2 regions of the Brevibacillus halotolerans genome follow, and region 2 is predicted to be linked to the other one. Evidence: a T-box and tRNA genes for the amino acid it is inferred to sense, from the RefSeq annotation. Region 2 holds a T-box; the other holds one or more tRNA genes.
The links. The T-box of region 2 lies ahead of thrS (threonine--tRNA ligase). A T-box ahead of a tRNA ligase gene usually reads a tRNA of that ligase, here a tRNA-Thr.
Positions count from the first base shown of each region.

Region 1: it has a tRNA-Thr gene. The T-box ahead of thrS (threonine--tRNA ligase) is inferred to sense a tRNA for this amino acid. The anticodon was not compared.

Region 1 covers NZ_JAPTNK010000013.1:105,802-121,819, reverse strand. The annotation lists gene sleB (spore cortex-lytic enzyme) at 1-244, shown strand, start outside; gene O0550_RS16710 (hypothetical protein) at 338-592, opposite strand; gene cax (calcium/proton exchanger) at 718-1,764, shown strand; gene O0550_RS16700 (Fpa/YlaN family protein) at 1,820-2,080, opposite strand; gene O0550_RS16695 (hypothetical protein) at 2,328-2,828, shown strand; gene sda (sporulation histidine kinase inhibitor Sda) at 2,918-3,049, opposite strand; gene O0550_RS16685 (hypothetical protein) at 3,343-3,537, opposite strand; gene O0550_RS16680 (hypothetical protein) at 3,581-3,703, opposite strand; gene O0550_RS16675 (hypothetical protein) at 3,778-4,026, shown strand; gene O0550_RS16670 (hypothetical protein) at 4,171-4,908, opposite strand; gene O0550_RS16665 (aspartyl-phosphate phosphatase Spo0E family protein) at 5,242-5,409, opposite strand; tRNA gene O0550_RS16660 (tRNA-Leu) at 6,052-6,138, shown strand; tRNA gene O0550_RS16655 (tRNA-Gly) at 6,148-6,221, shown strand; gene O0550_RS16650 (cytochrome ubiquinol oxidase subunit I) at 6,494-7,816, shown strand; gene O0550_RS16645 (cytochrome d ubiquinol oxidase subunit II) at 7,813-8,841, shown strand; gene O0550_RS16640 (YxcD family protein) at 8,913-9,212, opposite strand; gene O0550_RS16635 (hypothetical protein) at 9,200-9,652, opposite strand; tRNA gene O0550_RS16630 (tRNA-Thr) at 9,965-10,037, opposite strand; gene O0550_RS16625 (phosphatase PAP2 family protein) at 10,210-10,869, opposite strand; gene O0550_RS16620 (YaiI/YqxD family protein) at 10,872-11,324, opposite strand; gene O0550_RS16615 (hypothetical protein) at 11,464-11,784, shown strand; gene O0550_RS16610 (hypothetical protein) at 12,192-12,422, opposite strand; gene O0550_RS16605 (alpha/beta hydrolase) at 12,659-13,513, opposite strand; gene O0550_RS16600 (DUF4179 domain-containing protein) at 13,691-15,385, opposite strand; gene O0550_RS16595 (RNA polymerase sigma factor) at 15,339-15,935, opposite strand.
Region 2 covers NZ_JAPTNK010000001.1:410,151-426,168, reverse strand. The annotation lists gene thrS (threonine--tRNA ligase) at 1-1,381, opposite strand, end outside; T-box leader at 1,461-1,704, opposite strand; gene ytxC (putative sporulation protein YtxC) at 1,715-2,632, opposite strand; gene O0550_RS01840 (FAD:protein FMN transferase) at 2,816-3,868, opposite strand; gene O0550_RS01835 (NusG domain II-containing protein) at 4,123-4,509, shown strand; gene O0550_RS01830 (Gx transporter family protein) at 4,493-5,059, shown strand; gene O0550_RS01825 (ATP-binding cassette domain-containing protein) at 5,082-5,927, shown strand; gene O0550_RS01820 (ATP-binding cassette domain-containing protein) at 5,903-6,802, shown strand; gene O0550_RS01815 (energy-coupling factor transporter transmembrane component T family protein) at 6,796-7,626, shown strand; gene O0550_RS01810 (peptidase U32 family protein) at 7,610-9,544, shown strand; gene O0550_RS01805 (aspartate aminotransferase family protein) at 9,572-10,849, shown strand; gene O0550_RS01800 (menaquinone biosynthesis decarboxylase) at 10,877-12,331, shown strand; gene O0550_RS01795 (UbiA-like polyprenyltransferase) at 12,306-13,178, shown strand; gene O0550_RS01790 (helix-turn-helix domain-containing protein) at 13,698-14,972, shown strand; gene O0550_RS01785 (hypothetical protein) at 14,992-15,129, shown strand; gene O0550_RS01780 (aspartyl-phosphate phosphatase Spo0E family protein) at 15,430-15,597, shown strand; gene O0550_RS01775 (hypothetical protein) at 15,871-16,018, shown strand, end outside.

The sequences.
Region 1 (16,018 bases), on a different contig from region 2:
CCCATCCTTCCCTAATTCACCGGCTGCTGTTGTGTTTGAACCACGTGCATTTACAGCTGTAGCTGACGGTCAAATTTATCTATCACCAGATGAAACAGCGCGAAAGGCAGTTCAAGATGCTCTAAAGGGGTGGGACCCTAGTGAAGGAGCTACCTATTATTTTAATCCAGATACAGCAACCTCTGCTTGGATCTGGAGTCGCCCGCAAATTAAAAGGATAGGTAAACACATCTTTTGTAGATAATCATGAGATTTAACCGTATAAAGATGTAAAACCTGGTATAAATCATTACCAGGTTTCTCTCTTTTTAATAGACATAATAATGTTTCAGCGTGCTCATTTTGGTCCAAATGAGTGTTGCGCCATTTTTACAAACCTTTCTTCGCTTTCAATGGTACCACAGATGCCACATTGAACAAGATAGTCATCCCCTTTATACGGCTGATGAAAAGCATCTAATTCCGTTTGCGTCAATTCTTCTACGGTCTCACCGGTTTGCGGATGTAAGCGAACATATTGGGGTTGTTGACGTATGATGGTAAATCTCATACGATTAGTGCGGCATACCGGACAGCAATAGGGAGCAGACATAAAGCACCTCCTTACGTTTTCCTTAGTTTTCCTTTAACGTAAAGGGAATATGCACTCATGAATCTCGATCATCTCTGCAACAAACAGTGGGAAATAAACCGGTAAGAAATGAGGGGTTATATGGTATGAAAAGCATGCGGCTATTTTATTTGCTGGTAGGGGGAAGCTTCGCGCTGGCGGCTGGGTTTCACTATTTCACAGAAAATGAAGTATTACGGTTTATCACAGCTTCCTTAGCCATTATCTTTCTCGCATCCTGGTTAGGAAAAGCTACGGAGAATGTCGCTCATTATGCAGGGGATCGCATTGGTGGATTCTTAAACGCAACCTTTGGCAATGCCGCGGAATTAATTATTGCGTTCTTTTTAGTTAGAGAAGGTTTGTTTGAGATGGTAAAAGCGTCTATCACAGGCTCTGTTATCGGAAATCTTTTATTGGTTTTAGGCTTAAGCGTATTGCTTGGTGGTTTAAAATTTAAAGAACAAATCTTTAATAGCCAACTAGCCGGGCACAATGCTTCCATGATGACGTTGGCTTTGGTTTCGTTATTTATTCCTGCTGTCTTTATGTCTGAGCTATCCCTTGATAAGATTAACACTCTGTCGATCGTGATTGCGATCTTATTAATTATTGCGTATGTACTGTGGCTGATCTTCTCGATGGTCACACATAAATCGTTTCTCACTGATGTGGAACAATATGAGAGCGAGGCTATTTGGTCAAAGCCAGTGTCCATCGTCATGCTGGTACTATCAACATTCTTTGTCGCTGTGGTATCCGAGTGGTTAGTACATAGTGTGGAAGCAGTCTCACATACCTTTGGCTGGTCAGAGCTGTTTGTGGGTGCTTTTGTCATTGCTATTATTGGAAATGCCGCGGAGCACAGTGCCGCAGTCCTACTAGCTTTAAAAGGGCGTATCGGCGCAGCTGTGGAAATTGCTGTGGGTTCTAGTTTACAAGTAGCTTTGTTCGTAGCTCCCACACTGGTCTTAATCAGTCTCTTATTCGGGTCTCCTATGAACATCGTTTTTACTGTACCAGAGCTCACAGCAATTGCCGTATCAACCATTATCACGATTTCGATCTGTCGAGACGGTAAAACTAATTGGTTCGAAGGAGTATTGCTGTTAATTGTGTATCTGATTCTTGGTACAGCCTTCTTCTTCGATTAGATCGTCCACACGTAACAAAAACTCGCTAAGGAAAGAAAGCTTTCCTAGCGAGTTTTTATTTTTTTTCGTTAAAGAGCTCGTGTAAATCGGCTAATTTGTGTTCAAGATTTTCTAGAATAGACCTGCCTTCATCTTCCTCTACTACACCTAGGCGAACAGCGAACTCGATTTCACGCGACAAACCGAACATCTGTGTATCAAGCACCTCTTCGTATAAAGGACACTGTGGCATGTTCAAGTTCTCCATCTGAACATCAATTAATTTATATATTTTATCCGCATCTGCTCTTAATAACGCTAAAGCTTTATTGGCCATATCGTTATGAATTTTTACGTCTGTCAAAACCTATCCCTCCGTTTGGACACGTCCTTACCATACATACATAGTACGTCATAACGAGTCATTTGAAAAGGGGATAACCTTTTATTCATAGTGCATAATATGTTAAACGGCTGTGAAAACGCTGCCAATAAACTTTTCTAACCAACACATTCATTGCGGCACTCTACATCCTGCGATACAATAATGAAGTAGGAAAAGGCTAACAGAGAGGAAGACCAAAATGGCAGACGTGATTGTAGTAAAGGGAGCTGTAGAATTCCCTATCACCATTGATCCAAGCGTGTGGGTGTTTGATGACCGAAAATTCGAACTGTCTTCTTATAAGGAGCAGGAGCATCTAGAATTACAAGAGACAAATAGATATATCCGTAGTGCATCCCTGCATTGGGAAAAAGAAATGAAGGAAGGCGCCACTCCTCCTAGTCAACGCAAAAGCTTGGTTGAAGAACGAAAAGTGCTTGAGGGCGATTATGCAATCAAATTTGCACCTTTTTTGGAAAATGCCAAGCCTCATCCGAACGCCACGACTCTACGTATTCACCGTGAGCAACAAGATTATGTAGATGTTTCTCTGGAAAAATCCAAGCAAATCATTCTTCAATTCTCAAAAGACGGTAAACCAATTCGAGACAAAGGACCGGTCTTTTTATATTTCCCAGAAGATCTACAAGAAAACAAGCAACCCCTACATAACATTACAATGTTTGAAGTCCTGCTATAAGCAAAAAATAAGTGCCACCCTTCCATAGGGTGGCTATCTCGATTTGCCCGTTTTCTAGTTTATGTTTGTAAGTCTAATACCTACATGACTTAAGCACTTTGAAAAGAGAGTTTCCTACGCGCCATTTCAGCTTCTACCAAGAAAATAAAATCGGCATCGAGATGAAGGGCGACTGCACGTTGATATACTTCTATCAACATCGTATCACTTAAGTATCTCACGCTTGTCACCTCCCTTTTATTCTATACCGTATTGTATCAGCTATTAAAAAAACGAACAATCGTTCCGATATCCACAAGTGCTGTGGAAATCCTGTTGATAGCCTGTGGGGTAATTGTGCAAAAGATGTATAAATGTATATATACTCTTGTGGATTTCTTTTTTGAATTATCCACAAATAATTACATATTGTCGAAAAATATAGATTTCATATAAAAAAAAGACGGCCGAAATGGCCGCCTCTCTTTCTATCCGAGTCACTTTTACGTTCGATATTCGCTTTTTGAGTATGAGACTAGTGCATGGAGACACGAATAATCTCGGTGACAACAACCATAGCGAAGACAGCAAACCCGAATGAACCAGTGAAGAATAACATGTGGCGAATTTTCTTTTTATCTTCCACCTTATGTCCCTCGCTTTCAACCAGAATTCCTACTCCGGTAGTATTATATATATCCATACGTATGAGGAGACCATTTCGTTTCAATTTTTGTTTACTCTTCTATCTCTTTTTACCCCGAATTTCTGAGTTAAATCGACATCAGCGGAAAAAAATCAGCAAGCATTAGATAGCTACTCTCTTTGTTTGTATTGCCATTCTTTTCTCCATTCGATACATATGCCAGCATACAAGTAGCCCGATTGCTAGACACCTAGCTATATCCCACGTCTGCAAGTAGATAGGACTCATCTCGCCCTCGATTTCGTATAAGAAGGAGTAGGTTAATTGCTAGTAACACGCTCTATGGTACGAAAAGCGCTAGAGGATAGGGGGGATCTGTCAGATGGCCACGAAAGCCGAAAATCACTCGAAGTATATTCGACACTTGCAATTACTGACGCTCAATACGAATATAACGTGGTTATCAATAAGTTGCTACTTTGCGGGTTATTCAAAACACAATGGAAAGTTAGTGATGCAATGGGAATGAAGAATCTGACTCAATATCTTGGGGAACGGGCTCTGATTGGGTAAGGATTGCTAGTGGACAGGAGCCGCAGAATAAGTAATTTTTGTTTCATGAAAAGGAATAAATAATGATAATAAAAGAACAAACGTCCGAATTTAGGTTCGGACGTCTTTTTACGTAATGCTTATATTCAGAATCAAACCTAGGGTTTAACCTTGAATCCAATCTGTAACAGCTAAACTTGATCTTTTAGGAACCATAAATGTTCCGCTTCCAATATATCTTGAGCCAAAAATAGAGTCATCGTAAAGCTTGAAGAAAGTAGATTTATATACTGGGTATCCCACAACAATCCAAGTCTTTTTAGCAGGTATTGATTCATTTTGTACATTTACTGTTGTTGAAACACCTACAGTACTTCCTACCGAATACCCGAACTCTGAAGATACTACATCATTATAGCTTGCTCCGAATGTTGCATTAAGTTCTACACTTACATCTTCATTTGCTGATAAAGCGATTTCTGCCTTGCAAGAACCTGACTTTTTGTTACAAAAATATTTACCCCGGGCAATTTCGTCTGATCCATCTACATTTTTGGTTTTCTCTTTTTCAAAACGATATCCCCCAAGAGCTAATGTTTTATTTTTGTGTTCATTTCCGTGTTTTTGTTCCATTTCTGCAGGCGTATCAATTACTCGTATTGATCGTAACTTAGCTGTTTGAGAAGGTTTTTCCAAACCGTATTTTTTTACTAATTCTTCCTGGTTTTCAGGAGTTGCATAGATAACCTCATTAGTCTTAACTGGTTGCTCATTCAGGTAGACAAAATCTTCATTTGGTGTTTCATGTTTTTTCGCACTTACACCTGATAACCCTAACCCCGAAAAGACTGTTACAGATAATACAAAAAGTGTTGCTAATGAAGCAAGAGTCTTTTTTTTCATACTATCCTCCCCAACGATACTAATAAGCTAATATTAAAATATTAACATATTTTCTGGAATTTGGTTCGTTTTATGGACTTTTTAGGTTTACTATTTCTTGTTTCGAGAAAAACGTCTACATCTCTGGCTTACTTTTCAGTCCTAGACGATGTGCTAACCACTTTGTCTTAGTTTTTGTTTTCTGATTCTTCTTGCATGATCACTGTCTCGATGGGAGTCACCCCATACTAACCTCCTAAGAGGTCTTCAATGAATAGCTGAACCACGGCTTTATAATTATTCCCCCTACTGGGCTTTGTAAAGTTTCCCGTACAGCTTATTCATATCGACCAACTAGCGTCTATGCTTCTGTAAGATTACGATGTACTCATCTAGTTGTTGGCTCAGTTGTAGTACGGTTGGGTGTAGAAATGAGCCTTTTTTGAAGTATAACTGTTCTAGTTCTTGGCGGAGGATTTCTATAAGCTTCTGTAGATCATCTTTCGATTGGGTATTTTCCATTTCACATTCCTTTATTTGAGTGATACAATTAATTCGAATAACAATTTTTGTTATTCATGATGGTGGGGCGTTCCAGTTAGTATGGCGACTAGGGAACGTCCCTTTGAGTTATAAGAAAAACAATTCCAACCCTCCTTTCTTCCTCCTGTGGATTATTTTACCATGCCGTTTCGATATTTGATGTGGAATAAAAAAAATGAAACGTTCTTCAAATTCCGACAATAAATTACAAAATTTTCACAAAAAAAGACGCTAATTAATAGCGCCTTGAAAAATCATGGTTATAGTCAAACCTCTTCCTATAGTTTACAGTGACAGCGTATTAAGTACAATTCGAAAGTTTCTGAACAAAAAAGAACGCCAGCCACGAAGAACGAGATTAGACCTTAATCATTTAGCTGTCCTCAACTGACCTCACCTTCACGTTAGAAAAATGCGTTGATATTTCGGAATAATTCGGATATTGACAGGTGTAGTCCGTTTGGTTTAAAATAGATTTTGTCAGTTGCGAGGCGTGCTTTTGTAGAGTCTATTCCGTAATAGTGCGATAGTCCAGCGTTATAGCCTAACGGTTGCCAGAACGATCTATTACAGGACGTCGAAAAAAAACGCGGTCACAACGCTAGAAAACGCACTAATTTTGCGGTCATGGCGGAATTGGCAGACGCGCTAGATTCAGGTTCTAGTGGTGGCAACACCGTGGAGGTTCAAGTCCTCTTGTCCGCACCAATCATATATGCGGGTGTAGTTCAATGGTAGAACTCCAGCCTTCCAAGCTGGTCGCGTGGGTTCGATTCCCATCACCCGCTCCATACAATATAACCATCGTAAAAGACCTTGTTAACAAGGTCTTTTTTATTTTTATCTGTTACCTACTTTTTTCATAACTATACCTAGTAAGAGCAAATTGGGGACTAATAAGTAATTACAACATTGAATGTTTGATATTTTAGAACGCTAGATATAGCGATGGTGGGATTAATATTGAAAGCCAAATGGAGCCTTTTTCCAACCTTCATGCATAATAACAGGAAAAAAATGCAAAGGTAAGGAGGAACTTGTTACGGAGAAAGGTTGTTGGGATATGGATCAAATTCTGATCGCCAGAAGCACCTTTGGTATGACGATGGGCTTTCATATTATTTTTGCTTCGCTTGGCGTTGGCTTGCCGTTAATGATTTTAATCGCAGAGCTGTTGTATCAGCGCACAAAGGACGCCGACTATTCCCTAATGGCAAAGCGCTGGACCAAGGGTCAGGCCATTTTACTTGGGATCGCTATTCCCTCTGGAACGATCTCAGGTGTGCAATTATCCTTACTATGGCCCGGTTTTATGGAAGTCGTCGGCAAGGTTATCTCTCTCCCCTTTCAAATTGAAATCTTTGCCTTTTTTTTAGAAGCCTTATTTTTATCTATTTATGTATATGCAGCACACCGTCTCTCTCCCAAAATGCGAATTGTAAGTGTACTACTTGTTTTAATTGGGGCCACTGCTTCCGCTGTGCTCATTACCAATGTTCACGCCTTTGAAGGGACTCCGACCGGCTTTCATTTGGTCAATGGAGAAGTGGTTGACGTCGACCCTTGGAAAGCATTTTTTAACCCTAGCTTTTTTGTTACAGCCGGGCATGTCGTTGTTTCCGCCTATATGACAGGTGCGTTTGTCATTGCATCGATCGCGGCCTATAAAATGCTGAAGGTCAATAAAACGTCTCGTGAATATGCCTTTCATCAAAAAGCCTTATTAATGGGGCTGGTCATCGGTGGTACATTTTCCTTACTGACAGGGATCAATGGACATGATTCTGCTCAGCATTTGCATCAATATCAACCAGAAAAATTGGCCGCGGCAGAGGGTTTATTTGAGACACAGTCCCATGCTCCTCTTGTTATCGGAGGAATCACGGATGAGGCGACACAGCAAGTAAAATATGGACTTGAAATTCCTTGGGTGCTAAGTGTGCTAGCGGGAAATACACCAAATGAGGTGGTCGTAGGGCTAAATGATTTCCCGCGGGACGAATGGCCTCCACTCTTTGTCCATACCCTCTTTAATTTTATGGTGTTGGTTGGTGGCGCACTCATTTTTGTTGGTTTTATCGGTTTTGTTTGGAAAAAATGGCTCAAGCATTCTCATTATCCTCGATGGGTATTGTGGATTTTTGTCCTAAGTGGACCTTTATCTATGCTAGGTATTGAGGCTGGCTGGATTTTCGCATGTACCGGACGTCAGCCATGGATTTTATATCGTGTGATGAAAACAGCAGATGCTACTACCCAGTCACAGGGCTTAGGTGCGCTATTTCTGTTATTCTTAGGAATCTATCTGTTCATGGCTATCGCAACAATCCTAGTCTTCCGTTATTATTTCCGCCGACATCCCATCAGCTTGGAGGGAGAAGCATGAGTGATACCATTATTGCAGTTACCATGCTGTGGGGGTTCGTCTTTATCTATTCGGTCGCTGCTTCCATCGACTTTGGTGCGGGCTTTTGGTCTATGATTTATCGGGATCGCGATCAGACCAAAGCAACCCAAATCGCTAATCGTTATCTTTCTCCCTCTTGGGAAGTAACGAATGTCTTTATCGTACTGATCGTCATAGCACTTGTTACCTTTTTCCCAGGAGCTACCTATACGTTAGGCACTGTATTGATTATACCTGGCAGTTTAATATTGCTCTTGCTGTTGTTGCGAAGTGCCTTCTTGGTTTTTTCTCATGTAGTAGAGGATTATCGTAAAATGATGTCGATCATCTCAGGCATTACGGGTATCTTGATTCCTGCCCTATTAATCAGTGTATTGCCAATCACACAGGGCGGCTTTATTACACTTGAAAACGGCTACGAACAGCTTCAGCTACTCAGACTGTTTTCTAGTCCACATGAATATATGTATATTGGGCTGGCGATTACTAGTACTCTTTTTCTTTCCTCACTTTTGCTAGCCGATTTTTCCAATGTTCTTGGCGAACGGGAAGCATTTCAAATTTATCGCAGAGATGCTCGGATTGTAGGCCCTATCACAATTGTGCTGGCCATTGCGGTCGTAATTACCATGTCCAGCGAGGCCTCTTGGATTTATGCCAATTTGCGTTCTCAGACTGGCTGGCTCGTCGCTTCTGCTGGCTTTTTCCTACTCTCTTACGCATCGTTATATGCTACATCTAGACGAAAAGGCTGGCTTAGCTTCCCACGCTTCGCTACCATTGCTGCTATCATTCAGTACCTGTTAGCCAGCTATGCCTATGGTGTAGCTCATCTTCCTTATTTAGTTTATCCAAATGTTACGATCGAATCAGGCTTCACACATCCGAATAATTTTCGAGCTATGTTTGTTGTCTACATCGTAGGATTTGCTATTCTTACTCCGGGCTTTCTATACTTCTGGCGTTTATTTATGAATGATACAAGAGAAGCCAAAAAGTCGTAATAGGCTACCTAAAAATGTAGTTACACACGCAAAAAGCCACGCAGAGTGTAGAAGCTCCACGTGGCTTTTTATCATTCGTTGTAGGATACAAGAGCGATCATGCCCTCTTCATCATCAATATCTAGCTGAATGCGAGCTGAAAATGGATCTAGTTCCATCTGATCACGCAAGTACTTGCGCAGGGCCTCTAGCATATTGGCCTCAATTAAAACCTGCTCTCGCCCGTTCGCATTCACTTCGGCAGAATAACCATATTCCTCATCCCACATCAGTTCGACATTTACCTGATTAGGTTCGATCTCTCTTTTCTCAGCAATGTAAAGACAAATTGCATTAATAAGGTCCTGTTCTAATAGTCTTATTGTTTCCATCGGTTTTCCTGTTCCTTATATTTATTATTGTTTTTATTATTTCGCACCATCTGGAAGAGACGAACCACCAGCAAGACAATCCCTACTAGCATCAGGATATTCAATAATGCAGCCGCAAACGCTCCAAAACCACCTAGGTGACCTAACAGACCACCAAACAACATACCTGCCAATCCACCAAACAATAAGCCTTTCATGAAACCGCCGCTTTTGCTAGCAGTATTTGCTGCTGGTGCAGTAGTGTTTGTTTTGCTGTTTACGTTTTGATCTTGCTTTGCATTAGATTTCGGAGTAGTTGTACTTTGTGTAGGTTGGAATGATTTCGAACCAGACTTGTATCCACCACCGCGCTTTGCGTCTACTTCATGAGCGTTTATTCCAACGGTCGTAAACATTAATGCTAATGCCATGAAGACCATCAATAGCTTGTTTCTTTTCATAATAAAATGTATTCCCCTCTCTTTTCGACTGACAAGTAAGGTATACGATCAGACAGGTAAAAGGTTTCACCATATAAGAAGTTTTTTAAAGAAGAATGACTCTTCCAGCCGTGTATCGTTCTCAAAAGTAACAACTCTTTTGCGGGCTGATGCATACCAACACAATATAAGTGTTTATGCATATCATTGTAACACAGATTTCGCTTTTTTCCAGAAAAAAGCAACGGTGAAACTGTAAAAAATAATTTTCTCAATAAAAAGAGACGCTACCCTGCTAGGTCACGCCTCATCAATCTATAACGGAGAAAGGAATGCACCCGACAGGAATCGAACCTGCGACCTCTTCCTTACTATGGAAACGCTCTACCGACTGAGCTACAGGAGCATGGCTCCTCAGCAGGACTCGAACCGCCAGCCTACTGGTTAACAGCCGGTTGCTCCACCATTGAGCTACTGAGTAATAGTCAGATAAATGCAACAATTAATATTTACCCTACCATACTTCCCATTTATATGTCAACAGAGTTCGTTTGGCCACTTCTTTTTTTCATCCTTACCTAATTTAGAGCTCGTACCTGTCTTCTTTCATACAAATAGGCTGATACAATGATACATCCCGCAGAATATAACCAAGCTGCCACAACATCACTGAAGAAATGCACTCCTAAATAAATTCGGCTGCATCCAACCAATAAAGGAATGGCAATGCCTATCATCGGCCAAATCCATGCGTTTGTACGCCCACGCTGATGCTTCCATAGCAAATAGGCTCCCATTCCAAAAAATAAGGTACTAAAGGTCGTATGCCCACTAGGGAAGGACCATGAGGAAGGAAGATCAATCAAATTTACATCAAAAGGCCGCTCGCGCATAATCGTTCTTTTTAGAATTTCTTTTCCTAAAAACCCAAAAGCAAGCGTTCCTAGAAAAAACCAGGACTCTATCCGATGCTTTTTCCACCAGCCTGTGACAAACAGGACTACCACAATCACTAAAATGTACACATCTCCCAATTGGGTAATAGCATGCATAATAATCGTTAAGTAGGGCTTGCGTACTTCCTTACTCATCATGATGCCCCATTCATCCATCACATGAGAACCGAGCCCAATGACCAGATAGGTTATCCAAAAGAAAGCGATAAATAAAATAGCTGCTATCAATAGAGAAAACCTGCTATGAAAGGGTGAGGCGTCTTGCATCCTGTCTTTTTTCATCACTACTCGCCTCCCCCCTGTATCAGGTGCGTCAGTGCTTCCCGGAAATGTTGGTCGTCCATTGGAGTTCTAGCGTGCGGTCCTTTTGTTCGTCCACCGCCACGTCGGAATCTCGCCTTTTCATTACGTACTTCTAAATCAAATGTAATGTTATCTGAAGTGAAAATTTTACCATGTGGTGTCAGGGCTCTGGCCCCCTTCCCCATTACCATAGCGCCCAAACCAATATCCTGTGTCACCACGATATCGCCTGCTTTCGCTTCATTCGTTAAACGAATATCCACTGCTTGTGAGCCTGCATCTACAACCACATGATTATCATGCTGAAATTGATGGTTATAGCTAGCGAAGGTGATCAGCTCATAGCCGTATAGTTGACATAGCTCGACTGCTATCTGGAGAGCCTTTTTGGGACAAGCATCTGCATCTATTAAGACTCTAGATTTTTGATTCATATTATATTCCTTTCATATAACTGTGTCCTGCATACATCAGCTTTTCTATATATGCAGTTTTATGTAGCATAGCTCTATATTATTTGCTCTTTTTCGTATACGATAATTATAGCATGCTTTGCTGAAGGGAGTCAGATACGTGGTACGTTATGAATTCAAACATGAGGAGCGGCTTGGCATTCTCATTCCCTTTTTCTATTTGGAATGGGAAGAATACGATCCTGCTGAGAGGGCCGATATCTTGTTGAAATGGGAAGAAATTCGTTCTAGAATACCAGATCGCGTGATCGCTCTTGAAGCTGTTATTAACCAAAAACAAGCGGAGCTCTATCTGGAAGAGGATTTTGAACGTTCGTGTGAGCTTAATTCTGAAATAGCTGAGTTAGCGAGTGCAATCAATGATCTAAACATTTGGTTTCGTATTCAGCAGGATTTTGAACCGACTGAAATACACGGGTGATATTTCTATACTTAGGCTAAGCAGATCGGCTTTTTGTGTATGAAAATATGTATCAAGCTATGTGTTTCGTACGTTTTTTATACGACATGATCACTAATACCTAATAAAAACAAAAATACCCATTGAACCTTTCTATCAAAGGGAAAATGGGTTTTATGACTACTTTTTCACGAAAGCAAGAGAAGAATCGCTCCGATTTTCAAACTAATTTTTTTCTGTTCGCTTTCAAAGGGTTTCCGCTTCATGTGTTCAAGACTTGTAATGCTAAATCCCAGCCTTCTATTATCAACAGAATATTCAGTCAATATAAAGCTGAGGTTGGACGTACATCCAACCAAATAAACAGCGCTATAAACCCACAAAAACGCCATATCGAGTATGTATTCAGATACAACGTGCTACTTTTATCAGGCTCGAAGCCATGCAGCATTTACTTCATAGAAGATTTTCTCCTCTTTAAAATACGCCATAGCATTTGGTTTTGCCAAATACTCTCCAATTTCGGCTAAACGTTCATCAGATAGGATCACTTGACGTTGCTTTCCATTTTCATCGCGATATTCCACAGTAATTGCTACATCGCGCTCACGTCCATAATCGGCAAGCTCATTCGGGGTTTGAAAAGTAATGCGTTTCATTCTTTCATTTCACTCCTGTCTATTATTGACACTGTATGGCGACATTATGGCATTAAATGGAGCGTTGGTAAAGAGAAAATCTTTACGTAAAATCCTTCTATCCTTGCTATTCAAAATGAAGTAAAAATCTTATAGGGAAAATAAATTTTTTTTACAAAAAAGACTTACTCCAAAACAATTTGGAATAAGCCAAGCAAAATAGATCAAGTAATGAGCAAAAATACCTTACATTTTCATTAATCTCTACCTGCTCTGACCAGATTTTTTGCAATCATGGACGGCATGGTATAAAAGGATGTCATATGATCCCCTTTTGATTTAATTAACCGAAACAATCCAAGTCGGTTGGACATGTGTGGATGCCATCCATACTGCTCCCCTTGTGGAACCGCTATATCCTCTGTGAGGTAGTAGTAGCTTTTGGGAATATCCAAGCTATCGAATACCGACAGATCCAGCTTTTGAAATAATGGCCCCGCTGGTTCTGGTGTGACGGTTTGATAAATCTCTGTAGCCAGTTCAAGATCGGCTGTATTCATAAACGTTTCCCGCCAATTTAGAAAAGGTAGCATAATTGTATTGTCAGGTGATTTTTGAGCAAGCTCCTCCCAGAGAGCCTTTCCCTCGGGTGGTATCTCGTCCGCGACACTATAGCCATTCCGTACAACGAACGCGTCCATAAACACCAACCGTCTAATCCGCTTGGGAATCTGTTCTGCCACTTTAGAAATAACCGTTCCCCCGAAGCTATGCCCGACAAGAACAATATTACATAAATTTCTCTTCTCTATAAAATCAACGACGGACCTAACATAATCTTCGTGAGTTACCGCTTTATTTGTATCGCTACCATGTCCCGGTAAATTTGGAGTATAAACTGAGTTACCCATCTGATACAGTTCCTCGACTGTATTATGCCAATAGCTGCAATCCCCCCAAGAACCGTGAACTAAAACAAAGGTAATAGGAGAAGAGTCAGGATAATTATCTGGATAAGGATAATTGAAATGCTGGTGAGGATACGGCTGCCATGACATTTTTCCAAGATCGCCTTCAGGATAAAACGGGTTTTCTCTTAGACCTTCGTACATTTTTGGTCACCTGCTTCTTGTTTTGTTGCTTTTGCCTATACCATATGCCTAGTGTACGAAAGTGGGAACTTAGAAAAAATGTTACCCGGTTACTAAAGATTGCTTCTTCAAGAAAAAAAGCCGTCCAAATTGGACAGCTTGACATAACGGTAATATGACTTATTGTAGCGATTAGCATTATTTCTCTAGATGAAAAGGCACTTCCCACTGTACATTGTGGTTTTGTTTTAACACTTTATCATAGGAAATGGTAAGCTCTTTTGGAAGCTTGCCTTTATTATCAAATATCAGCTTCCCTTGTAATTGGACATTTCCATTTGGGGTGATCGTTGTCTTCTCAGAGTGGAAAACCTTATTTATTCGTTCCCCAGTTTCATCCTTGATTTTCCATCCACTCACGTTTATGAAATCTTTTGGGAAAACCGCTTCAAAATCAATACTACTTCCCCCCTTCACTGCTTTTTCGTCTTGATTATACTTTGTAAAACGGAAGAGATTCCCTTGCCCCTCAACTTTTATAGGTTCTTTTTGTAGCTTCTCTATGTTCAATTTCGCCTGAAAATTGGCTGTCTCACGTAGAAAGAGTGAGGTAAGCCTAAAGGACATTTTCTCTGAAGTAGGGGTAAACGTATGGAACCATCTATCTGATCCTTCTGCTAATTTAATACGCTCTGTGAGAGAATCTAATACATTTTTATTACTGCTTCCATTCTTTTCAGAAAGAGGCTCATCAACAGGAGGCGTTCCTCTTAAGTAAGGACTTTCCCATACAGCCATATTCTTTCCTTGTTCATCAACAAGCTCATAGGTAAACTCTTTATCTGCCCCCTTAGCTGTTGTCTCCATAATAAGCTGAGTACCACTTGGAGCAAAAACGACCTCTTTCAAACTAATCTTTAATCCCTGAGGACTGGTATATTCCTGGTTAATCTTTTTCATTTTTGTTGCCTCTTTGGCCTTTTCAATCTCAATCGGAACCTGTATTTTCCAATTCCCATTCGTTTCACCTAATTTTTTCACAGTAAGTTCAACGTTCATTTCATCTGGTAAAGCATTTTCTTTCCCATAAAAATCGAATAGTGTCCGCTCTAGCACGATATAATCACCATGTATATTGTAAGCCCAAAAATCTGATTCCTGCTTATAAAGAGGATCATTAGCAAGCTCCTGATTCGGCTTCAATACATTTCCCTTTTTATCCTTCAAGCTAATTTCCTCTTCATCATACAACTCGCTTGCATCTAAACGATTTCCCTTGCTATCCTTTACACCAATAACCATGGCAATTCGCAAGGGATCGGCTAGAACCTCTTTTACTTCAAAAGTAAGCCCTTGATCTGTAACAGACAAATCCAAAGGTTTTGAATATCCTTTTTGTATAGCATGTATAAGACCTTTATCAGCTTTCTTGTAGTCAGAAAATAAGCTGTTTTTCGTCGAAACAACATGTATACCAGCATCTGTCTGACCGGTATACAATCCACTTACATAGGTAGCAAAAGTAGGAGAAACAAGCGTTCCTAAAGATACAACCAATGCCAATCCAGCTACCGTAATCGTCATTTTTTTCATTATGTCTATACTCCTTTTTTTCCAATTCATTTTTGGAGACAACTTATGTGGGACTGATTGTTTCAACACACTTACCGGATAAGGGTGGATTTTATTTATGATGTCTTGTTCAAACGTTTCTGAAAACGAATCGACTATCCATCCGTCATCACCAATGCTATCCAATTCATTAACAAATTGCTCTAGCTGTTTTTGACAATCGCTACAATAATCCAGATGTTTTTCTAGTTGCTCTCTCTTCGTTGCAGGAAGCTTATCGTGCATGTATGCTATCAGATGCTCTTGGCTCAGGCACTTCATAAATAAACTCCCCCCTTTTGTTCATCCGAATAAATTCATCCTTTACCTTTTTTCTAGCATAAGAAAGCCGCATTCTTACCGTACTCATCGATACACATAATTTTTCACTAATTTCTTTGTAGCTTAAATCCTGAATATAGTGCATCTCAAGAATGGTTTGATACTCGTCGTCAACACGTAATAAAAGATGCTGCAAAAACTCTTTTTGCTCCTTGTCCAGATAGGCTTTTTCAGGTGTATAGCTATCCATTATTTCAAAGGTTAGGTCACTAACTAACGGGGTTCTTTTTCGCATGCGTACCTCATCTAGTCCACGATTAATGGAGATACGATATAGCCATGCCGAAAATTTTTGTTGTGATTGATATTCTGGCAAATGGTAGTATGCCTTAATAAAAATCTCTTGAACAATGTCTTGTATATTTGATGAATGACCTAGCATTTTCGTAAGGATGGAAGCCACTTTACCCTTATATTTATGAATAATTTGAGCATAGATTTCTTTGTTGCCCTGTAAGATTTGCTCTATAATCTCCTCATCTTCCTGCATTGACTATCCTCCCATTCCAAAAAGGGGCTGCGCAGCTCTTACCTTTTTGTCTGTTCATTTATATATAACGAAAAATAAAGGAG
Region 2 (16,018 bases):
CTCCATCGCCTTCATTGATTTCGTATTCCATTCCTAGCTCATCCAATACGTTTTTCAGAGAGTTCTCTGCAATTTCCCATAGCTCATCAGAACCCATGGAATCCTCTGGACGAGTAGATAGCTCTACACTGTATTTAAAGCCAAATACGCTGTAGATTCTATCAATAAGTTGGATCATGCCTTTGATTTCTGCTTCGATTTGATCAGGACGCACGAATACGTGTGCATCATCCTGACAGAACGTACGAACACGCAGCATACCATTTAGTGCCCCAGAGAACTCATGACGGTGTACCTGCCCAAATTCGGAATAACGAATCGGTAGATCGCGATAAGAATGCATCTCGTTTTTATAAATCAGCATGTGCCCTGGACAGTTCATCGGTTTAAGGGCAAACGTTGTATTGTCTACTTCAGAGAAATACATATTCTCATGGTAGTGATCCCAGTGACCAGATTGCTCCCATAAGCGTTGGTTCATCATGAATGGTGTACGAACTTCCTCGTATAAAGCTAAGTCCTGCAAACGACGTGAGAATTGCTCTAGCTCGTTGCGGATCGTCATACCATTTGGCAGATAGAAAGGCATACCTGGTGCTTCTTCAGAGAACATGTACAAGCTTAGTTCTTTTCCCAATTTACGATGATCACGTTTCTTCGCTTCTTCTAAGAAGTGCAAGTGTTCATCTAGTTCTGCCTTTTTCGGGAACGCTGTACCGTATACGCGTTGTAATACTTGGTTATCCGAGTTGCCACGCCAGTAAGCTCCTGCTACACTCATCAATTTGAACGCTTTGATTACACCAGTGGAAGGCAAATGCGGTCCACGGCATAGGTCAAAAAATTCACCCTGATGATACATTGTAATGACGGAACCCTCTGGTAAATCACGAATCAATTCTAGCTTCAAATGATCATTTAATTCGCCAAAAATGCGTAATGCTTCTTCACGACTTACTTCTTTACGCTCGATCTTCAAGTTTTCCTTGATGATCTTGTTCATTTCAGCTTCCAATTTGATTAAATCCTCAGGAGCTAAGCTAACAGGGATATCCATGTCGTAGTAAAAACCGTCTTCAATAACAGGACCAATCCCCAATTTCACATCGTTTCCAAATACACGCTTTACTGCCTGAGCTAGCAAATGGGCTGTACTGTGGCGGTATACCTCTAGGCCATCCTTTGTATCTAGCGTCACGATTTCCACGTTTGTATCTTCATGAATAGGTGTTGTTACATCTACAACTTTTCCATTTACTTTGCCTGCTATCGCTTTTTTCTTCAAGCTGGTGCTAATGGACCCTGCAATATCTTCAATTGTTACGCCCGCTTCGTATTCACGAATAGAGCCGTCTGGCAGAGTTACTTTTACTTGCGCCATTTTCATAACTTCCCTTCCGTATGTGTATCTTTTACCCGAGTCATCTCAGGCTTGAAAAAATAAAAAAACGCTCAATCCCAAAAGGGACGAGCGCTATTTCTCGTGGTACCACCCTAGTTCAGATTTATCCTCTAAAGTATGGATAAATCCCTCTACGTAAACGATAACGGCTTTTACACCGGCTAACCGATACTAGGCTAAATGCCGTTCCCAGTTGCTACTCGAAGGTGGTAAATCATTGTTCGCTGCGTGGTGAGCTTTCAGCCGGGGCTCTCCTCTCTATAACGCTAAAACAAGATTCTTGTCCTTCTCACTGTATTTGACTCTTATTACTTATGTATTATAGTGACTGGAGAATTGGAAGTCAAGATTTCCAGGAGTCGTTAAACAATGAGCACAACTCACACACGCTAATACACGATCTCCAAATACAGCCCGCATCGTTTGCATCAAAACGTTGCTATCTTCCACCCCGTGTATAACGATCTTTTCCGGTGCAAGCGCAATTAATGCACTCATGATATGATCCTCTTGTCGATCCGGTCTGAACCCTAAAATGGTATCTAATTGGCTTAGGTCTATTTTAGTATCGTCTTGATCGTACATAATGAATTCTTGCGTTTCCCGCAGCACAACATGAACGAGCGGATAACGATGCTCCTGTTTCGATACAAAAAAGCGCAGTAATTCGACAAACTCCTGATATTCCTTATCCTGCTGATATTGCTGCAATCCCATTTCAAAGGCCTTGTCCAACAGGATACGATAATTTTTCAAGCGGAATTTCACAAAACCTTCCAAATATAGGTACTGTTCTTCATCCAGATAGCGGAATACCTGTTCGTAAATGGCCGCCTTGCGCGTAGATCGGTTCATATTTTCCCGTACTTCGTCTAACTCATGGAATACAAATTGAATATAAGGATAAATTTCGTCAAACTTATGAATAAACGCTCCTTTTGCTTTTCGTTTTAAAAAGGTGCGCAACAATTCTACTTCTATAACCTGCACAGTCCATTCAGTAACCAGTAAAGCAACAAAGGAAGCCATATATTCCAGGGTCTCACAGGTATACTCTTCCCGTGACCAACTCACAAAACGAAACTGCGTATGACATCCATGCTCCTCTACTCGACATTCAATGCGAACAGGGGATGTATCTATTTTCTCCTGCATGCTCTGGAGAATATGGCAGAACCTCTCAATGTAATGTTGGTTTGTTGTTTGTAGGAATACGGATACTGTTTGCACGTGGTTCACCCCCCACCCGTTTATACAATCAGTATATGCCCAAGCCTTGGCGATATACTTTTAAACCATTGGAAAAACCATCAAACGAACGCTACGTTCATCTGACGGTTTTATCGAGTAAAAAGGGTGCTAGCAAACTGCAAATATTTTATTTTTGTGACTCATGAAAATCTCAGTCTTTATTTAATTAGCCATTTTATACTGTTCATTTGTCAATTCCCAATTGCCTTTTAATCCGCTGGTAATGTAGACATTTTTGTCTTTTGTAATAAAAATCGCCTCGACATGGGGCAAGCTTTCCATAAATGACATGCCTTTTTCAAGCCCTAATGCAAAACCGGTCGTTGACAATGCGTCTGCATCGGCAGATTCATTCGTGATAACGCTAACGCTAAACAAATGATTGTCCACAGGAAATCCTGTAGCTGGATTTAATATATGGTGATAATGCTTACCATTTTCTTCAAAATAACGTTCATAAATTCCTGAGGTAACCACTGTCTTATTGATAACCTTCAATTTTCCTAATTGATTTCCACGGTTGCGATCAGGATCTTGAATCCCAATCACCCAATCCTTTCCATCCGGTTTCTTTCCCAATGCTAATATATTTCCACCTAAATCAATAATGGCACTGTTAAAGCCTTTTTCTGTTAAATAGGCAGCAATTTGGTCAGCAGCATATCCTTTGCCTATTCCACCTAGATCAATCGCCATGCCCGGCTGTTTTAAAAACACCGTTCTTTTCGCATCATCTAAGACGATTTGACGATAATCAATCACCTGTAATGCCTCTTTAAGCTTCTCCTCGGAAGGTACCTTAGCATTATCCTGCCCAATATTCCATAAACTCACTAATGGCCCGATCGCTGGATCAAACTTTCCTTCTGATAGCTCTGCAAATTTCACGGCTTTCTTGATGACTCCATACGTCTCCTCAGATACAGGAACTGCTTGTTTTCCCGCTTGTTCATTGATTCGATAAACCTCACTGCCTTGCAAGGTGCGGCTTAAATGGAATTCGATTTCTTTCATGCGGGCTTCCAGTTCCTTAAAATGCTTGTCTGTCACTTGGTCATCATATACACGTACAGTCACAATCGTGTCATAAATAAAAAAGCTTTCAGAATGTGGTTGGATTGCATTTTTCACAATTTCTTCATCAGGTTTAGAGGCACAGCCATTTACGATGAGACTGAATAGTAAAAAAAACAGAAGCGCAAATTTGGGTTTCATGTTGCCAGTCCTCCGCTGTCTTTTCCCGTTTCGAGCCAAAAGTAAGGTCATTACGGGAGTTTTACCCGCTCTTATCCAAAGAATCACTCTTGTAAACGTAGACTTTCGGACAAAAGTGAACGTGGCGCATTATACCACTAGGATAATATTTTGGAAAGGAAGAGTATCACACCTCCATATTTTAGATCGTGTATAATACGTATTGACACCGCATGTTTAGAAAATGAGAAAAAATGATAACAGGAGACAAAAACATGAAACGAGCGGATTTTATTTTAATTGGCATTGTGCTCGTCGTGGCCCTGGCTTTTCTTGTGCCTCGTTCGTTTGGTACAGATTCAAGTGAAAAAATGCACAATGTCCATAAAGTAGCAAAGATTACCGTAAATAACCAATTATACAAAACCATTGAACTTACCAAAGAAGAACAAACCATTAAGGTTGATACCGAGCACGGCCAAAATATCCTGAAGATACATGATTATGGCATAGAAATGGTTGATGCTGATTGTGATGATAAGGTTTGCCTATCCTTCGGGTTTATCACTGATCCTAGTCAAACCATCGTTTGCTTGCCTCATCGCGTATTGGTGGAAATCGTTTCAGATGAAGGAGCTGACGTAGATGGCCTTGCCAAATAATTCTTCACAGGTAAATACCCAATCACAGGCATTAAAAAAAGCAGTGATTATCGCCATCTTCGCTGCAGTATCTGTGGTGCTTGGATTGATCGAATCAACCCTCCCCATTAACTTACAGTTGCCCGGGGCCAAGCTTGGACTAGCTAACATCATGGTACTTTCCTGCCTGTATTTTTTATCTGGTAAGGACGCCTTTACCCTGATCATCTTAAAAACACTGTTAACAGCCATGATTTTAGGTACGTTCTCCAGTTTTTTATTTAGTTTTTTTGGTGCTGTATTTAGCTTCATCGTTATGTTCGGATTAATGAAGCTAACCGGAAAATCCTTTAGCCTGATCGGGATTAGTATTCTAGGTGGGGTGGCACATAATATTGGGCAGTTAACTGCGGCTGTACTTATTTTTCAGACAAGCAAAATATTTTATTATCTGCCAGCCTTACTCATCACAGGAATTCTTACCGGAGTATTTATTGGTATTGCTGTCCGTTATTTAATTCGTTCTTTATCCAAGATGGCTTTATTTCAGCCTTACGTTCCAGTCGACTAAGAATCAGTACATCCGAAAGCAGGTGAAGGCGTTGTCCCAGCAACCATTGATTCAGCTTGAATCGGTTTCGTTTCAATTTCCAAATCAGCCTCCGCTTCTCACAGATATTTCTTTGCAAATCAAGCACGGGGAACGCGTCGCCATCGTAGGGCATAACGGGTGTGGAAAGTCCACTTTAGTTAAATTGCTGAATGGTCTGCTTCGACATACGGGAGGAGAAATTAGTGTGGGAGGGCAAGCTTTATCGGATGACAGCTTGCCGAGTATTCGCCGGCAGATTGGTATGGTCTTTCAAAATCCTGAAAATCAATTTGTTGGAACAACAGTTGCTGATGATATTCTGTTTGGTCTAGAAAATATGTGCTTGGAACGCTCTGTTATGCACGATAGATTAACCCACTACGCTGAAAAATTACATATTACGCCTTTTTTACATAAACATCCAGATGAGCTATCTGGTGGACAAAAACAACGAGTGGCGATCGCCTCCATACTTGTCATGCAGCCCGGGATCATCATTTTTGACGAGGCTACCTCAATGCTTGATGAAACAGCAAAAAACCAGATCGGAAAACTAATCGATGAATTACATTTGGAAGGCGCTTACACAAGCTTGTCCATCACCCATGATGCAGAAGAAATCTTAGCGGCTGATCGAGTAATAGCTCTATCTGGTGGGAGATTACTGGCTGACACTACACCCCTTGAATTATTTTCCCAACCAGATTGGATTGCTGCTTGCCATCTCGATTTGCCTTTTACTTTGGCAGTAAGTCAGTTGATTCATGATTTACATCCAGAAATACCTGTTCATTCAGACGAACAAGCTTTGATGGAGGACTTATGGCGATTCACTTTCATGAAGTAACCTACTCGTATCAACTTGGAAATTTGTTTCAGGAAACTGCTTTGGACAATATCGATGTAGGATTTCCTAGCGGCTCGTTTATAGCCATTATCGGGCCTAGCGGCTGTGGAAAATCAACTTTATTACAGCATATGAATGGCATTTTATTACCCACGAAGGGGGACGTTCACATTCTTGATCATGTAATTACCCCGCACCGTTCGAAAAAAGGGATTCGCCAACTTCGGCAACGCGTTGGACTTATTTTTCAATTTCCAGAGCATCAAATGTTTGCTGATTCAGTAGAGAAGGAAATTGTGTTTGGTCCCAAAAACTACGGGGCCTCCCCCTCACAAGCAAGAGCATTAGCAGTTCAGGCTCTACATCAAGTGAATTTAGATACAGAGCTTTTAGATAAGAATCCGTTTCAATTAAGCAGTGGTCAAATGCGTAAAGTCGCTATTGCCTCTATACTCGCTATGAACCCGGACATCCTTGTATTAGATGAGCCAACCGCTACCTTGGATTGTAAAAGTCGGCATGAGCTTCTACAGCTTTTGCATCATCTATGTAAACAGGAGCACAAGACCGTTATCATGGTAACTCATCGATTGGAGGAAGTTCTATCTTACTGCGACCGGGTGGTCATTATGCAGGAGGGCAAAGTTGCCTTTCAAGGTGAGACACATGAGTTACGTGAGCAAACAGATATTTTGGCCATACTAGGGATTACGATTCCTGCTCAGCTTCGTTTTCAGCACGCTTTTCGCCAAAGATTTCCCGAACTCCCGTTGCCTACAGATCAATCTGTACAGGGCTGGGCTAGGTATCTTGGAGAACGTAAGATACATCTTCGGGAAGATATGAAACAACAAGCGGGTGATCCATCATGTTAAACAAAGTGATGTTTGGACGCTACATTGACACAAATAGCTGGCTTCATCGCTTAGACCCGCGTTCCAAGCTACTCGGGATGTTTCTGTTTGTTCTTTTAATTATGATGACTAATTCCTTACTTGCATGCATAGCTGTTTTTCTATTCGCTATAGGCATTATGGCAAGTAGTCGAATACCTTTTGGCTTTTTCGTAAAAGCTGTCAAACCGTTACGGTTTCTCATTTTATTCTTATTTTTGTTCCAGCTTTTCTTTATAAAGGAAGGGCGCTTTTTGCTATCCATCGGCCCATTTTCTTTTTATGCGGAAGGAGTACGCCTTGCCTGTATGACAGCTTGGCGCATGATCTTATTACTCGCATTCACCTCTTTATTAACCTTTACAACCAAACCTTTATCGTTAGCAAAAGGAGTGGAAGGAATTTTACAGCCATTTCGTTTTACTGGCATCTCACCTGAAAAACTAGGGTTAATGATCAGCATTTCTCTGCGCTTTATCCCAACCATTTTTGAAGAAACACAGAAAATCATGAAAGCTCAGGCTTCCCGTGGTGCCGATGTAGCCGACTTGCCTTGGCGCGAAAAAGGCAAAATGCTCTTATCGCTGTTGGTACCTGTTACCGTAAGCTCATTTCGCCGAGCAGAAGACCTGGTCTATTCGATGGAAGCTCGCGGGTATGTGCTAGGCGCTCCTCGAATCCCGTATGAAATGTTGAAGTGGAAGCGCCAAGATTCAATCTTTTTAGGTTTGTTGCTGGCAATAAATATCCTTGTAGGATTCATTTTAAATGATTGTGGAGGTCTTACCTATGGCTCGTTATTTTAATGGCAAAGAAATTGAATTATTAGCACCTGCTGGAACATTTGAGATTTTTACAACAATTGTAGAAACCAATTGTGATGCGATCTATTGCGGCGGACCCGTCCTTAATATGCGAATGATGCGTAAAGGCTATAACCTGACTCATGAGGAATTGGAGCGAGCTATCCAAATCGCCCATGAAAAGGGTAAGCGTGTTTATATTACGGTAAATAATTTATTTGACGAGGCTGATCTGGAAGAAGCGAAAACATATCTACGCTTTCTCGACAGCATTCGCCCAGATGCTCTCATTGTTCAGGATATGGCCATTTTCCCATTAATTCAGGAACAAGAGCTAACAGTACCTCTCCACTCCTCTGTCATGATGAACGTACACAATTTAGAAATGATCAAAGCCTTACAAACATTGGGTGTAACACGTATCGTTGCATCCCGTGAAATGGATTTGCAAACAGCTAAACAGCTACAAGCCTTGACCAAAATGGAATTTGAATACTTTGTGCATGGTGACATGTGTACGGTTCATGGTGCGAACTGCTTATTCAGCTCGATGCTATTTGGTAACAGCAGTAACCGTGGACGGTGTATGAAGCCTTGCCGGTGGGACTACCGCGTGAAGAAGGATGGCTATGTCTTCCCAACAGAATATCCGCTAGCAGCTAAGGATATGTACATGTACGAGCATATACCAGAGTTAATTGAAGCTGGAATTACTTCATTTAAAATGGAAGGTCGCATGCGAGACGCGGAATTTCTAGTTACGCTAATCAACAGCTACGGCGATGCTATTGACCGTTACATCCAAGATCCAATCGGGTTTGATCGTTGCAAAGATAAACAAAGCTTATTTGAAAATCGTAAACGGGACTTTAGTACAGGATATGCCTTTGGTACGCCTGGACTTGATTACATTAATCGACGCTACGAGGGTACGGGTAAATTTTATAGCACGGGAAAAGTCTTTAGTACACCAACAGAAGAACGCGAAATTCGTGATCAACGCATAGAAGCACTACAAAACGCTTTCCAAGAATATCAGTACCGATCATCCTCTGCAAAAGCAAAGGGAGAATTATGTGTTCGTGTAAACAATCAGGAGCAGGCGGAAATGGCGATCGCTGAGGGAGTGGAGCACATCTATTTAGCTGGAGATGTTTTCTTGCCTGATCTGCCATTTACGAAAGAACAGATAAAACACCTTGTAGCTATAAAAGGCAACAGCAAGATTTACTTGGGTATGCCACGCATGATGTTTGGTCTGCAATTTGATCAATACAATCATTTCTTATCTACATTAGATGTAGAAATAGACGGGTTGGTAGCTACGAATATTGGAGCTATGTATACATGTAAACCATATCATCTGCCAATGATTGGAGACTTATCACTTAACCTGTATAACCATAAAGCAATTGAGCTTTATCAACAATTCGGATTGACACGTGCATTCGCTTCCATTGAGCTGAAGCAGAAAAACCTAGCCGAGCTCATTTTGCATTCACCATTGCCTGTTGAAGTATTAGTGCATGGCACTCCTGTTGTGATGTATCTAGAGCACGATCTATATGCAAATACCCGTGTGCTGGAGCCAATTGCCCAAGAGGATAACAAACATGTGGATAACAAATATCTCGTTTTATTAACAGATAAAGGCGAAAATCCTGTGTATTGCGATCAGTTTGGACGAAATCATTTGACCACAGCAAAGGAGCTTTGTCTCCTGCCCCTAGTAAAAGACTTACTGGCTGTTGGTGTTAGTCATTTCCGTATTGAGGGCGCTAGCTATACGACTGAGCAATTACAAAGCATTATCCGTATGTATCGGGAGGCTTTACATCAGCCACAACGATCTATGCAGATCTACGAAAGAGCAATTCCTGTCCATGCAGGATATACGCTTGGCACCCTATCCTTTGACTAAACCATTTATAAAAAGGAGCAAAAAGATATGACTACGTACCTAGGGCCATCTGGCATTTTAGATAAGCGCAAAGAATATTTCTATCCGTGCACCGCTCATTTCTATGAAAGACCCCCTCAGCTAGTACGAGGTGACATGCAATATTTATACGACAGCACCGGCAAAGCGTATACAGACTTTTTCTCCGGGGTGTCCGTAGTCGCATGCGGCCATTGCAATCCGGCAATTACGGCAGCAACGATCAAGCAACTGGAAACATTACAGCATACATGCACCATCTATTTAACGGAACCAAATGTAGCGCTGGCTGAAAAAATGGCAAGCATCCTGCCTGGAAATATGAAGCGAACCTTCTTTGTAAACAGTGGTTCGGAAGCAAATGAGGCTGCTTTAACACTCGCTCGTCTCGCTACTGGCAAAAAGGAATTTATGGCATTGGAATCTGGCTTACATGGCCGGACATTCTTAACCATGAGCGTAACTGGAATTCCCATGTGGCGTTCTGACAACTATTTAGAGGAAGGAGTCAGTTTTATTCCTCGCCCTTATGATCCTAATCTGAATGAACAAGAAGCAGTAGAACGCTCTCTATCAGCTCTGCGGAAGGTGCTGGAGGAAAAAGGAGATCGCATCGCTGCCATGATTGTAGAACCCATGCAAGGCAATGGCGGTATTGTTCCTGCCCCGCTCTCCTACTTCACAGAGGTAAAGAAGCTATTGGAGAAGCATCATGTCCTGTTGATCGCAGATGAAATACAAACTGGGTTTGGCCGTACAGGCAAAATGTTCGCCATTGATCATTACGGCATTGTTCCAGATATCTTAACTATGGCAAAAGCGTTAGGGAATGGCGTGCCAATTGCCGCTTTTGCCACAACTGACGAAATTGCGGCTCATTATAACCGCCCTTCTGCTTCTACGCTTGGAGGTAATCCCGTTTCGTCTATGACGGCTCTCGCTGTCCTCTCCTATATTGAGAATGAACAACTAATAGCTCGTGCAGAACAGCTCGGTAAGCAGTTAAAAGAAGGGTTGCTTTTCATTCAGACAGCTTATCGAGCAGCTATTACGGATGTCCGTGGTCTTGGCCTGATGATCGGTATGGAGCTTTATGCCAATGAACCTGAGAAAGCAGCTCCTCTTGTTGATTCCATTTTAGAGGAAATGAAAGATCGTGGCTTTATCATTGGAAAGAATGGTGTAAATCGCAACGTAATCGCCTTCCAGCCTCCCCTAGTCATCACTGAACAAGATATTACAAACATGCTGGAGGCATTAGCAGACACCCTCAAACGATTACTCTAATATCTAAACTTACTGGAGGAGCATACTGTGGCATACGATAATTTACGCGCGTTTATAAAAGACCTACAGGATCAGGGGGAGCTTCACACGATTGACACTCAAGTCGATAGTTATTTAGAAATTACGGAGATTACTGATCGTATTTCCAAACAGTATGGCAAGGCTTTATTGTTCACCAACGTAAAAAATTCTCCGTACCCAGTGTTAATTAACAGTATGGGGACGGATAAACGCATGAGCATGGCTTTAGGCGTGCAGGATTATGATCAGGTTGCAGAAGAAATGCAAAATTTTATGGATTTGGCTAATTACAAGGGGTTATGGAATCAGCTCAAAATGGCCCCTGACCTATACAAGCTATCCAAAATTTTTCCTAAAAAAGTAGCATCTGCTCCTTGCCAGGAGGTAATAGAGGAACCTGACCTGACACAGCTTCCCGTTCTTCATTGTTGGCCAAAGGACGCAGGTCGATTCGTTACACTACCATTGGTAATTACGAAGGACCCTGAAACAGGACAACAAAACATGGGGATGTACCGTCTTCAGGTTTATGATAAAAACACGACAGGTATGCATTGGCATTTACACAAGGACGGCAAGGAAATCTATGAAAAATATCGCAGATTAGGGTATAAACGCATGCCTGTATCAGTCGCCCTTGGTGGTGACCCGGCATTAATCTACTCGGCTACCGCTCCTTTACCAAAGATGATTGATGAAATGCTATTTGCTGGTTATCTGCGCAAGAAACCGATCGAGGTTGTGAAATGCATAACAAATGAGCTATATGTTCCTGCTGAAGCCGAATTTATTTTGGAAGGCTATGTGGAATTAGATGAAAGGCGCTTGGAAGGCCCTTTTGGTGATCACACGGGCTACTATTCACTAGCAGACATGTATCCAGTCTTTCATGTGGAGAAGGTGACACGCCGTACCTCGCCAATCTACCCCACAACAATTGTGGGTCAACCACCTATGGAGGATTGCTATATAGGAAAAGCTACAGAGCGTGTATTTTTGCCATTAATGAAATTGATGCTACCAGAAATCGTGGATATGCATTTACCATTTGAGGGAGTGTTTCATAACTGCGCTATTGTTTCAATCAAAAAAGCATTCCCGAAACATGCTCAAAAAGTCATGTATGGCTTGTGGGGCATGGGACAGATGATGTACACCAAAATGATTATCATAGTAGATGAAAATATAGACCCTCACGATGTTTCCAAAGTAATGTGGAAAGTGTTTAACAATATCGATCCTAAAAGAGACCTTGTCATAACAGAGGGCCCTCTGGATGCTCTCGATCACTCTTCCCCAACCGCTTACTATGGTCACCGCCTTGGTATCGATGCTACTAAGAAATGGCCAAGTGAAGGTCATACCCGCGAATGGCCCGATGATATAGAGATGTCTGACGAAGTGAAGAGAATGGTCGATGCGAAATGGAGGGAGTATGGTTTTGAAAACGATCCTTCATAAAACCCGCATGTTCGGAGAGCTTGTTATGTTCTCCCACACATTGTTCTCGCTCCCCTTTGCCATCATTGCAATGGTATGGGCAGCCGAGGGACTGGCCCCCGCTCAGGTATTGATTTGGTCATTGGTGGCATTGGTAGCGGCGCGAAATGGAGCTAATGCCTTTAACCGTCTCGTGGATCAAGAATTTGATGGCAAAAACCCACGCACAAGCCATCGCCATCTGCCACAACGCTTGTTACACGAAAAAGAAGTGATCACTTTTATTCTCATAAACTATGCAGTCTTTATTTTTGCTTCTTCTATGTTAAATCCGTTGTGTCTGCTATTGTCGCCCGTAGCCATTTTATTGATCTCTTCTTATTCTTACACGAAACGCTTTACGTGGCTGAGCCACTTATATTTAGGCTTTACCATCGCGTCTGCTCCCATTGGGGCTTGGTTTGCAGTAACCGGTGAGATTGCATTTGTCCCATTTGTACTGGGGACCATCGTGATGCTATGGATTGCTGGCTTTGACATCATTTACGCTACGCAGGATATTGAATTTGACCGCAAGGAAGGGCTATGGTCTATCCCAAGCTATTTCGGGCTGCAAACAGCACTGTGGATCGCACGAGGCCTACATTTCATCATGATTCTATTGCTGTTATTCCTATTTTTCTATCAAAATTTGGGCTTTGTTTATCTAGTGGGCTTAACAATCTCGACCGTACTGCTTTTAACCGAGCATAAAATAATCAAACCTGCTAATCGAAGCCTCATGAAAGTGGCCTCCTATAAACTGAATCAAGTAATTAGTATGGTTATTTTGATCTGCACCTTAGTTGATTTTTACATGATGAGCTAATTTATCGAAAACTCTCAGGGGGATTGCGGTGCTCTTTTTAGATGTCAAGGTAGGAAAGGGTACTACTTAATGACCTCCAGAGAGTTTTTGATCTTCTCCTCTACCTCCCCTATTGATCTTTCCGAATGAAGACCTACGAAAAAAATTCAAAGTAGTGATGGATGGTCGGGAATTGATTGAGAAGGAATGGAAACAGTTAGTTGCGAAATAATACGGTTTCTTTAATTAAAAAGATATTAACCTTAGAAATATATTACGAAAGAAGAAAAACTTATAAATTGAAGCACCATAAGCGCTATACAATGAACATATAAAACACCTTGCACCCTATTATGAACTGACAAGGAAAAACACCTCCCTGAATCGTAAATAACAATTTGGCGGAGGTATTTTATTTTTTGAAAGATATTCTCAGAGAACCATTACATAATTTTATTCATATTTACATAATTATACAATTAAGTTAGAATGTTAAGAAATATCATGCTTTATTAAATTCAGGAAGGGGAATAGCTTAACATGGCTGAAAGTTTAACTTTCACAACACTGGGGGAACTGATAAAAGGAAAAAGAACAGAATTAGGTGTAAGCCTATCGGAATTAGGAAGAGTGTCAGGAGTAAGTAAAGGAGTTATTTCCAAAATAGAAACGGGAGAAACAAGACGCCCGGAGCTAAAGACTTTAAAATCACTTTCAGAAGCTTTGGAAATTCCTTACGAAGAGATTATGGATCGCTATATTGATATAGAACATCGGATAGATATTCTAGGTGAATTGCTTTTTGAATCGATTGAACTTTCTAACAACCCATTGATTACTAAGGTATCACAACAGATCATGGAGTCCCCTAACGAGGATACATATATAATATTACAACATCTCTATGATCTTAGTAGTACTGTAGCTGACAATGAGGCAAAGTTAACTATATACGATGTCATTATAAAGTACGCAAGATTACATGGTGTACCTAAGTATATAGCAAAGGGTTTATTACAAAAATACTTCATAGAAAGTCAAAACCTAAAAAAGAAAGAAGAGTCGTTTAAAAGCGGTGAAGAGATTCTATATTACACAGATTTCTTAGACCAAGAGGAGAAAATCAATTTTTACTATCTAATGGCTTTTGATGCACATGGTATAGGAAAATATGAGCAATGTATTAAGCTAGGTAAAATGGGACATGCCGAAGATACAACTGATAATGAGGTAAAAGAGCGTGTAGCTTTAGCAATTTGTAATGCTTATTCCAGAATGGGCAACTATACTGCTTTGGAGGAACATCTTAATAGGTATGCTGAACTAAACTTTGACTTTGTTATAAAACGTATTAAATATTATCGTGCGATAATCCTGTCAAATACTGGTCAAGAATTCGAAGCAATTCCCTTGCTAAAAGAATGTGTTGAGGAAGCAGAAGATAATCACCGATTACATCGAGTAAATGATTTATTAGAGGTTCTTCTTAAAGTTAACGACTTGTACACTGCTCAACAGATTCTTGATAAAGAGGAAAAAAATACATTTGTTAAGCTTTTCACAGCTTACAAGATTTCAGAATTAGGTAAATACTATAGATTAAAGGGAACATTTCTTGTTAGAAACGGTTTATTTAATCAAGGTATGGAATCATATTTAAAAGCTATGGATTTCTACAGTAAAATTAATGACCGTAGCGGTATAATGAAATGTTCTGAAAAAGTTTACGCTCATCATAATGAGCAAAGTAAAGTAATGGAATTAGGACTTCTGAAAAGATTACAAGAAGTATATAATGTGGTAAATAAAGGTTAAACAAAGGAGGGAGAAGAAGTTGAAAAAATATCTGACCATAATTGCAACTGTTTCTTTTGTAATTTGCTCTCTTTTTACTGTAGCAAGCTTCTTGGATTTCGAGAAATACGGAGAACAGCAAAGTGCAAAAACATTCCATGATGATCCACAAGGTTAATAGTAAAGGACCACAATAAACCGATTTTATTTAAAGGACGCCAATATTTATCGCGTTCTTTTTATTTTGTAATATTTTGTCATAATTTGCAGAACGTCCTACATTTTTTTGAACTACAGAAATTTATAGGACATATGGTAATTTAATACACAGGAGGAAGAAAGGAGGTATTAAAATTAGTTTGCTTATTAATTCAAAAGGGACGTTCCCTAGTCGGCATACTAACTGGAACGCCCCTCATCACAAATAACAAAAATTGTTATTCGGATTAATTGTATCACTCAAATAAAGGAATGTGAAATGGAAAATACCCAATCGAAAGATGATTTGCAGAAGCTTATAGAAATCCTCCGCCAAGAATTGGCACAGTTGTATTTGAAAAAAGGTTCATTTTTAAACCCAACCGTAATACAAATGAGCCAACAACTAGATGAGTACATCGTTATCTTTCAAAAGCTTAGACACTAGTTGGTCGATATGAATAAGCTGTACGGAAAACCTTTTAGAATAACTATAGCCGTGTTTTAGCTATTCAGAAAAAATAGCTAGAGTATTTTCTATTCATATGAGATCAATCTTATCAACTGAAATAGAAAGAGCCAGCAAGAATATTACGAAAACAAGAATTACAACAACTATGGGTCTGAACGCAGACTTGAACTGGTAGTTGAAACTAGGAGAACGATAAGAAAATGTTAGATAGTAAATATCACTATTAAATTACAAGTTGGAGGTACTAAAATGAAGAAAAAAATTGTATCCTTAGCTGTAGTCTTTATGACGATGATATCTTCAATCGGCTTTGCAGCACAAAGCAAAGAACATTCAGATTGGGGAGAAGACTCCTCCTTAAATGAACAAGAAATACAGAAATTGATATATGATGTTG